4 regions of the Pseudoalteromonas sp. SG44-17 genome follow, and region 1 is predicted to be linked to each of the others. Evidence: predicted binding sites of a transcription regulator. Region 1 holds the regulator's gene; each other region holds the start of a gene.
The links. The regulator sigma-54, encoded in region 1, starts transcription at its own class of promoters, with help from an activator protein. The targets are predictions, from matches to a motif close to GTTGGCACGNNNNTNGNNT.
Positions count from the first base shown of each region.

Region 2: a site for sigma-54 is predicted at 1,270-1,288, ahead of H5182_RS05950 (EF-hand domain-containing protein). Genes of this name have one in related genera too.
Region 3: a site for sigma-54 is predicted at 1,263-1,281, ahead of H5182_RS08650 (PAS domain-containing sensor histidine kinase). Genes of this name have one in related genera too.
Region 4: a site for sigma-54 is predicted at 997-1,015, ahead of H5182_RS11145 (PA2169 family four-helix-bundle protein). Genes of this name have one in related genera too.

Region 1 covers NZ_JACJEV010000051.1:3,313-5,485, forward strand. The annotation lists gene ptsN (PTS IIA-like nitrogen regulatory protein PtsN) at 1-5, opposite strand, end outside; gene hpf (ribosome hibernation promoting factor) at 10-297, opposite strand; gene H5182_RS20835 (RNA polymerase factor sigma-54) at 326-1,822, opposite strand; gene lptB (LPS export ABC transporter ATP-binding protein) at 1,889-2,173, opposite strand, start outside.
Region 2 covers NZ_JACJEV010000005.1:130,892-133,064, forward strand. The annotation lists gene H5182_RS05930 (amidohydrolase) at 1-41, opposite strand, end outside; gene H5182_RS05935 (EF-hand domain-containing protein) at 162-398, opposite strand; gene H5182_RS05940 (EF-hand domain-containing protein) at 411-647, opposite strand; gene H5182_RS05945 (hypothetical protein) at 758-985, opposite strand; gene H5182_RS05950 (EF-hand domain-containing protein) at 1,008-1,235, opposite strand; gene H5182_RS05955 (HAMP domain-containing sensor histidine kinase) at 1,552-2,173, shown strand, end outside.
Region 3 covers NZ_JACJEV010000009.1:38,660-40,832, reverse strand. The annotation lists gene H5182_RS08655 (sigma-54 dependent transcriptional regulator) at 1-119, opposite strand, end outside; gene H5182_RS08650 (PAS domain-containing sensor histidine kinase) at 116-1,228, opposite strand; gene H5182_RS08645 (DNA-3-methyladenine glycosylase I) at 1,369-1,956, shown strand.
Region 4 covers NZ_JACJEV010000013.1:27,391-29,563, reverse strand. The annotation lists gene H5182_RS11150 (biopolymer transporter ExbD) at 1-289, opposite strand, end outside; gene H5182_RS11145 (PA2169 family four-helix-bundle protein) at 505-948, opposite strand; gene H5182_RS11140 (LysR family transcriptional regulator) at 1,116-2,054, opposite strand; gene aceK (bifunctional isocitrate dehydrogenase kinase/phosphatase) at 2,070-2,173, opposite strand, start outside.

The DNA.
Region 1 (2,173 bases):
TTCATAGTGTTAGTGTCGAGCGTGCTTCTCTTTGTGTTTAATTACTTGACGATCAAGTTTATCGATTAGTCCGTCAATAGCTGCATACATGTCTTGGTGCTCAGTCGAGGCAAATAATTCAGCGCCACTGACATGTAATGTGGCCTCTGCTTTTTGGCTTAGTTTTTCTACATCAAGAATAACATGGACATTATTGATATGATCAAAATGCCTTTCAAGCTTGGCAAACTTATTGTTTACATAGTCTCTTAATGAATCAGTAATTTCTACGTGACGACCAGTTAAATTTAGTTGCATAAGCATTTTCCTCTTGTGATTTTACGCCTTAAATCAAACTTTTACGTTGATTTGACGGTGGAATAGCCAGCGACTCGCGGTATTTTGCAATAGTCCGTCTAGCTACTTTGATACCTTGCTCTGCCAATATATCTGCAATCTTACTATCACTCAATGGTTTCGCTGAGTTTTCTGCACTGATCAATTTTCTGATCAATGCTCGAATAGCTGTCGAAGAGCATTCGCCGCCGTTCTCAGTGCTTACATGACTTGAGAAAAAATACTTTAACTCAAAAATACCACGGGGGGTATGCATGTACTTTTGTGTCGTTACGCGAGAGATTGTTGATTCGTGCATCTCAACCATTTCAGCAACGTCGTTTAGTACCATAGGTCGCATTGCTTCAGGGCCATGCTCAAAGAATCCCTGCTGTTGTTTTACAATGCAGTTAGTTACTTTGAGTAACGTCTCGTTACGACTTTCTAGGCTTTTAATAAACCATTTAGCTTCTTGCAAATGCGAGCGTATAAATTGGCTGTCAGTGCTTGATTTTACTGAGCGTGACATTGCCGCATATTGGCTGTTCACTCTAATTTTTGGCATGCTGTCTGGATTAAGTTCAACCACCCAGCGACCTTTAATTTTTTTCACCGAAACATCAGGTATAACATACTCTGACTCTTCGCGTACTATAGTATCCGCAGGCTTTGGGTTAAGGCTGTGGATCAGTGTCATTACTTCTTTCAGCTCATCTTCTTTAAGCTTAGTCTTTTTCATCAAAGTGCGATAGTCACGACTAGCTAATAAATCGATATGATCAGTTAAAATCATTTTAGTCTCGCTAATCCAAGGAGTTGCAGGATCAAATTGATTTAATTGAATACATAAACATTCTTGTAGGCTGCGCGCAGCAATACCAACAGGGTCAAATAACTGAATGCGTTTTAACACTGCTTGCACTTCGTCGAGTTCGATTTCTTCTTCGTTATTACCTTGATTTAAGCTCTCTGCGATGTCTTCGCAGCTCAAGGTTAAAATACCTGAATCGTCAACAGCTTCAACAATCGCAATGGCAATGGCTTCATCGGTTGGACTAAAAGGTGTGAGCTGTAATTGCCACATCAGATATTCGTGCAGGGTTTCAGTTGAAGCACCTTGATAAATTGACTCATCTTCAGGCATTGGGCCGGATGACGTATTTGGCGCAGCACTCATGTATTCGTCCCAGGTGACGTCCATAGCCATTTCGTCACTTAAAGTCTCTTTGCTTAATGCTTCGCTACTTTCTTGTTCATATTCGCTGGGCTTGTCGTCTGCTGATGCACTAACGGTTAAGTCATCGTTGTCTTGTTTTTGTTCGTTTTTACCAGCCGTGTCGTCTGAATATTCATGCTCTTCTAGCTCTAACAATGGATTGCTGTCGAGTGCTTCTTGAATTTCTTGCTGGAGATCCAATGTACTGAGTTGCAATAAGCGAATTGCTTGTTGCAGCTGTGGTGTCATTGTAAGTTGCTGGCCCATGCGCAGCTGGAGTGATTGCCTCATGTATCTCTAACAATCCTTTTATTGTTATCATCGTTAAGTCTAGCAGATACTTAGCCGAGCGTGGCTTTATAGCCTAAATTGCTCGCCCAGGTAAACATCGCGGACTGTTTGGTCGGCAAGTACATGCTCAGGGGTACCTGATGCAATTAACTCCCCATGAGAAACTATGTAGGCTTTTTCACAAACATCAAGGGTTTCTCGTACATTGTGGTCGGTAATAAGTACGCCAATACCACGGTTTTTAAGGTGTTCAATAATCTTCTTTATATCTAACACTGAAATAGGATCAACGCCAGCAAAAGGCTCATCAAGTAAGATAAATTTTGGATTTGCGGCTAAAGCGCGTGCAAT
Region 2 (2,173 bases), on a different contig from region 1:
GGTAAAGATAAAGTGATTAAACAGGCGAGTAAGCATTTCATTGTTAGAATTCTTTTTCTGCTTTTGTTAGTTAAACAGTAACAGAGAATACTGAGTCTGCAAATTAAATATAATAAATTATTTATCGTTGTGCATTTCAACTATGCTGATGAATTAGCTATTCATTTATTCGCATATAGAGTAAATTCAGACAGTGATAATCTACCATCTTTATCGCTGTCATAGTTTTTAAAGCGAGACCACAGGGCAGGATCTTTTGCTGACTCTGAACGCGTGATAAAACCGTCGTTATCGCGGTCTAAGTTTTTGAATTGTTCTGCTATATTATCAGTTGTTGCAAAACTGCAACAGCTACTGACAAATAACCAACTTAGTCCCAGTTGTGTACAAAATTTCATTGGGGAAACTCGTTAATCTAGGTTATTAGTTAAAAAACGCTTAAATTCAGATAGGGAAATTTTATTGTCTTGGTTTTTGTCCCAGCGTTGAAAGTTACTCAACAATTGTGGTTGTGGTTCAAGCTCATTATGCGTTAAATAGCCATCTTTATTGCTATCTAAATGATCAAAACGTTGTTTTACATCCAGTGCCATTGCGCTAAAACTGGTGGCTAGCGACACACTTAATATTATTAATATGCTTTTCATTATTTACATCCTACCAATAAAAAGAATAAAGCATTTGCCATAATTTAAATCCCAACATTAAATCCGTTTACACATTCCCTCCGGGATTATGGCAAATACTTTAAAGCCTTTTAAAATTTAAACTTTGCGAACTCTTGCTCAGATAATTGCTCGTCGTTATTATCATCAAGATCAGTAAACTGCTTTAATAGCGTGTTGTTTTGCTTGGCTTCAAGCAATGAAATTTGTCCGTCAGAGTCGGTATCTAATTGCGCAAACTTAACGTTTAATTGTGATGCTAAAACAGTGGCGCTAATGACTAAAAACATCAGTGAAAAAGCGGTGATAAGTTGTTTCATAGCAGTGTTTCCTTTGGGAAATTTATTGCAAAAATTGTTTAAACTCAGCAAATGAAATTTGACCATTTTGATCTTTGTCAATTTGCTCAAAACTTTCGTGTAATACCGCATCTTCAGATGCTTCTGCTTCACTCAATGTGCCATTACTGTCTTTATCAAGTTCTGCGAAGGTGGCCTCGACATCAATGGCAAAGCTGTTAAAGCTAAGCAGTAGGCTGATGCATAAGCACAGCGGTGTTAATATTTTCATATTATTTCCTTATAAACAGTCGTTGATACGGATATTACAAGAACGATGCCAATTTTTTTATTGTATAAATATCAGTGGTTTAATTTTTTGGCATTATAATAAGTGGGAAAAAATGACCGAGCAGTGTGTCTTTTTTGCAACAACTTTTAACGGGTATTCATTAAGTTTTAAAAAAAACAGTTGGTTAAGTTGTTTCAATTTAGCGTCAGTCGCTTTATATAGCGCTACACAGTTCGCCTTATTCATTATTCTTATTGATTCAGCTAGTGTATAAGTAACACCTTCCATAATCAGACTTTTAACTAAAGGAGTGGCGATAGTGGCCTCATTCGCTAAAAAGTACAGTGCATTACTTAGTTGGCGACCCAATTTAATAGGCCAGTTTTTGTTTAGTACTTTGTTATCGCTGCTGCCATTATCACTGGTAGTGATTGTATTTTTAAATGCGCTGAATAAACAGCTAGCAGTAACTCAACAAATCGTCAGTGAAAATTATCAAATTACCAAGTCATTTAATAATCTTAAGCAAGACCTCAATAGCTTAGAGCGCGCAACGCGACAAAACTGGGTGCTGAAAAGCGAATCACTCGATGAATTGATTGTTGATAAGTGGCAATCATCACTACAAAGCATTGATGAACTAACTTTTATAAGTTCTACGGGGGAGTATATTAAGCAATGGCAGCAACTCGCACAGGTATTGCAATTAGCGCATACTCAACTCGTTACTGAAGGACAACAAGATGCGCAATTGTTTATTCCTGTGAGTGAATTAATTGCGCGTCAAACGGTGTGGCTAAGAGATCAAAATGAGCTGCAAATAACTAAAAATCAGCAACAGTTAAAAGCTTTGCAAAGCTCATTTATCAATTGGTTAATAGCACTTATCCCATTAACTTTACTAGTAGGTGGTGGTTTTTTATGGCGTATAAGTGGTC
Region 3 (2,173 bases), on a different contig from region 1:
ACCATAGCTTGCTCGGCACTGTCAGCCGCAACGCAATCTATTCCAGACATTTCAAGCGTATCAATCAAGGCTTCACGAAGCCCCGCATCATCTTCAACCACTAAAATCGTGTTGTTCATATTGCCTCCGCCGATGTTGACTTTGTACAAATAGGTAACAGTAAACTAAAGCAGGCTCCGCCTTGAGCATTGTTCGTTACTTCAACTCGTCCTTGGTGTGCATTCGCGACTGAACTAACCACAGCTAAGCCTAAACCTGTGCCTTGGCTTCGCGTAGTAAAAAATGGTTCAAATAATTTATCAAGTAAGCTTAAATCGACCCCAGGGCCATTATCACTTACAGTAATACACACTAGCTCGGGGTCACTCGCATCCCGCTGCGCACTTAATTGAACGAGTGCATTACTGCCAATGACTTGAATACTATTGTGAATAAGGTTTTGAATGGCACTGGCAAGCGCAGTTTTATTGCCCATTATCTCGATATCAGGCTCAGGTAAACTGACCTGAAGTTCACTATTATTAAGTGCGACCATAGCATCAGCGCCAGTTTTCACTTCAGTTAATAATTGCTGCATGGAAACATGTTCAACAACTTGCTGATCGCCACTTTTAGCGAACAACAACATATCGTTTACTTGGGTCTCGAGATCTTTTAAACGCGACATTAACTTAGTATGAAAATTGCCTCGCGAGCTTTCGGGTAACCGCTTTGAACCTAAATTAGCGGCATACAAAATCGCAGCAGACAGTGGTGTTCGCACTTGATGTGCCAAAGATGCCACCATTTTACCCAGTGCACTTAAACGCTGCATATGTGCAACGCGTGTTTGTAAACGACGCGTTTCTGTTAAGTCAGTCATTAAGATTAATTGCCCTGGCTCTGGCGCTAATGCCGTTATTTCTAACTTAATTAAGCGACCATCTTTGAGCGATACTTCATGACCATCATCTTGTTGGGGCCGAAACGAGCGCTGGATCACACTGAACCACTTTTCACCTTCGAGTGGCTCCCCCAGCATGTCTGTTGCAATTTGATTAGCTTTAGCGATCAAACCGCGACCATCAAGCACCACAACACCCGCAGGCATTGTATCTACTAAATGACTTAACCAACTGGCTTGCTGGCGTAATTCACTTAACTCACCAATGTACTCTTCTTGCAGTAAGCATGGGTTATACTGGGTCGCTGTGATAAATTGTGGTTTTAAGACATTAGCTAAGGCCATAATGCATTCTCGTTTACAGGATCTAACTAGCTAAATGCACAAATTGTACCAACAATTATATTGTTTAATTTCATTTGCTTAGCGTATAAATAACGCGACAAAAAAATGACAAACTAAAATAAGCAAAGCAAGGAGACACTATGAATTCAACAAATTTATGTCGCTGCCCTTGGCTCGATGCCAGTAAAGATGACTATGTTGACTATCACGACAACGAATGGGGTGTGCCTGTTTATGATGATCAAATCTTGTTTGAGTTTATTACTCTGGAATCAGCACAAGCAGGATTAAGTTGGTATACGATTTTAAAGAAACGTGATGGCTATCGTCGTGCATTTTTGGATTTTGACGTGGAAAAAGTCGCACAAATGAACGAGCACGATATCGAACGATTAGTGCTTGATGAAACAATTATCCGTAATCGTTTAAAAATTGTAGCAACTATAAATAACGCCAAACGTTTTATTGAAATTCAGCAAGAGTTTGGCAGCTTCAGTAACTATCAATGGCAGTTTGTAGGTGGTAAGCCGTTAGTGAATGAGTTAGATAAACTTAGTGACTACCCTGCAATTACTGAGGCCTCAACTGCATTTGCAAAAGATTTAAAAAAACGGGGGTTTAAGTTTTTAGGCCCAACCACAGTGTACGCCCATATGCAGGCCTGTGGTATGGTGAATGATCATAGTAATGATTGTTTTAGAAAAGCAGAGATTATTGAAAAATACTAGGTGTTAAGAGCTAGAAAAGTGACTAGGCGCTAGGATCCTAAAATCTAGCTTCTGGGAATTAATGGCTGAAGCCATTTCCTACAAATGCTTAACCCACATATAAGCAGGCTTCAGCCGCGAAAGATTTATATATATTTTTATCTGCTCATTTGCTCTCATTCACTTCTCTTTGTGCAAAAGATCTTTAAATGATTGATCCACCACAGAGAACTCCGAG
Region 4 (2,173 bases), on a different contig from region 1:
TGGCGATATTATACTTCGCAGCAAACATCGCAAGGTTAGTGGCAACTTGGTTTAAGTCAATTAATCGCCCCGCAAAATACACCGCATTGCTTTGGTCAATACTAAAATGAGCACTTTTAGTTTGTTTATCAATACTGGGTTTATCTACAGGACGTTGCAGCTCTATTGCCACAGGTTTTACAAATGAAGTTGTAACAATAAAAAATATTAAAAGTATAAATACAATATCAAGCATCGGCGTCATATCAACGTCAGCGTTTTGTGGGTTTACATGTTGTTTATTTCTCATAATGGAACCTTGTTATTTTTGATAAAATGCTGCGGCGCCACAGCGGGATAGTAGGTACCTATTAATAAGCCTAGACGATTAAAATCATGCTGTGGTTAAATAAATATGCTATTTTTATTAATTATTTGCATTGTTTTGTTATAAAAATCATTTAACTATAATTATGAGCATAAAAAAGCCCAGCGCGTGGCTGGGCTCTCATTTAAGCATTGTGGTTAATGCTTCTGCATACGGCTCATCTCCGTATGACAGCTTTGCATGGTCAGTAATACTTTAGCGAGGGCGGCTTCACAATCGTGCGGTTGTGGTTTTTTCATGGCAGCTTTAATTTCTTCAAGTGTTTTATCTTCCACTTCTTCAAGCTCTTTGACATAAATTTGGTCGTTGTTGGCACTAAATTTTGTGATCAGTGCGGTATATGCTCGGCGAGCTTCAACAGCAAAAGACGAACCATCTTCTCGTTCACCTTGCTGATTAATAGCGTAAGGCTGTAAGTTTTCAACGCTGACTTTACGTGCGTCTATCATACGCTGAAATAGCGCACCAATGGCTGGATCTTGTACTTTTTCCTGCGCCTTTTCATAAAAGTCGATGCCGCTGTTCATTACTTGGATAATGTCAGTGATATGATTTACTTCGTTTCCTTGCTGGGCATTCATAATATTGACCTCTTTAAGTTAAATGAATATTAAAGTTCAAGTAACTTAAAGCAATTGCCATTCCATTTTTAAATTATTTTAACATCATGATTATTAATACTTTTAAATTGATGTTTGCTTACTTGAAAATACCAGTAAGCAAATTTTACAGGGCTTTTGTAAGAGCGTTACTTTAATTCATCTGCAACTTCGGCTACTTTTTGGCGTAACCAAATATGACTGGCATCTCTGTGAAGTAATGGGCTCCAAATCATATCTAACTCAAATGGTGGTATAGGGAAGGGAGGCTCCAGAATTTGCAAACCGGGATCATCTAAATAAATATTAGCGGCTTTTGAAGGGAGTGTCGCAATCAGGTTCTTCTCTTTCGCTAGATGTATTGCAACGTGGTAATTACGGGTGAATGTGGCAATATTTCGGTGTTTACCAAAGTGGGCGAGCGCTTCATCAACCCAGCCAAGTTTTTGTACGTCTTTAGGATCCATACCAACCCCGACACCAAAACCTGTTTTACTTACCCAAATATGCCGAGCTTTTAAATAACTATCGAGGCTAAAATTTTCAATGATCGGGTTGTCAGCTTTTACTAAACAACAAAAGCTATCTTTCCAAATACGTTTGTGATGAAACGACTGCGGTAGGTTTTCGAAACGATTTATTGCCATATCAACTTTACCGTTTTCTACATCATGAAAAGTAACATCACTTGGAGTGAGAATATCGAGTGTGGTATCCGGCGCTTCATCGTGTAATTTACTCAGTAGCTTAGGTGCTAAGGTGCTGGCAGCATAGTCACTGGCCATAATCCTAAATACCCGTTTGCTTTGGCTGGCCTCAAATTCACGGTTTGGTGCAAGCGTTTCTTCTAATGTCATTAAGATGCCACGGATCACCGGCTGCAATTCAATAGCTCGTTCAGTGGGCACCATACCATCACTGGTGCGTACTAAGATCGGATCGTTAAACAGGTTACGTAAACGTTTTAAACCATTACTCATTGCCGGCTGTGTAATGCTAAGCTGGTTTGCGGCGCGAGTAACATTACATTCGCGTAATAAGGTGTCGAGATAAACGAGTAAGTTTAAATCTATTTTACTGATATTCATTGTGTGTCCTTTCGTCTACCATTGATGGATAAAACGCTGCGCTGCTGGATAAGGGTAGATATGGCTAACGACCCCTGCTTTTATATTTCGTTGCGCTTGCTGCCAAAATGCGACGTCTA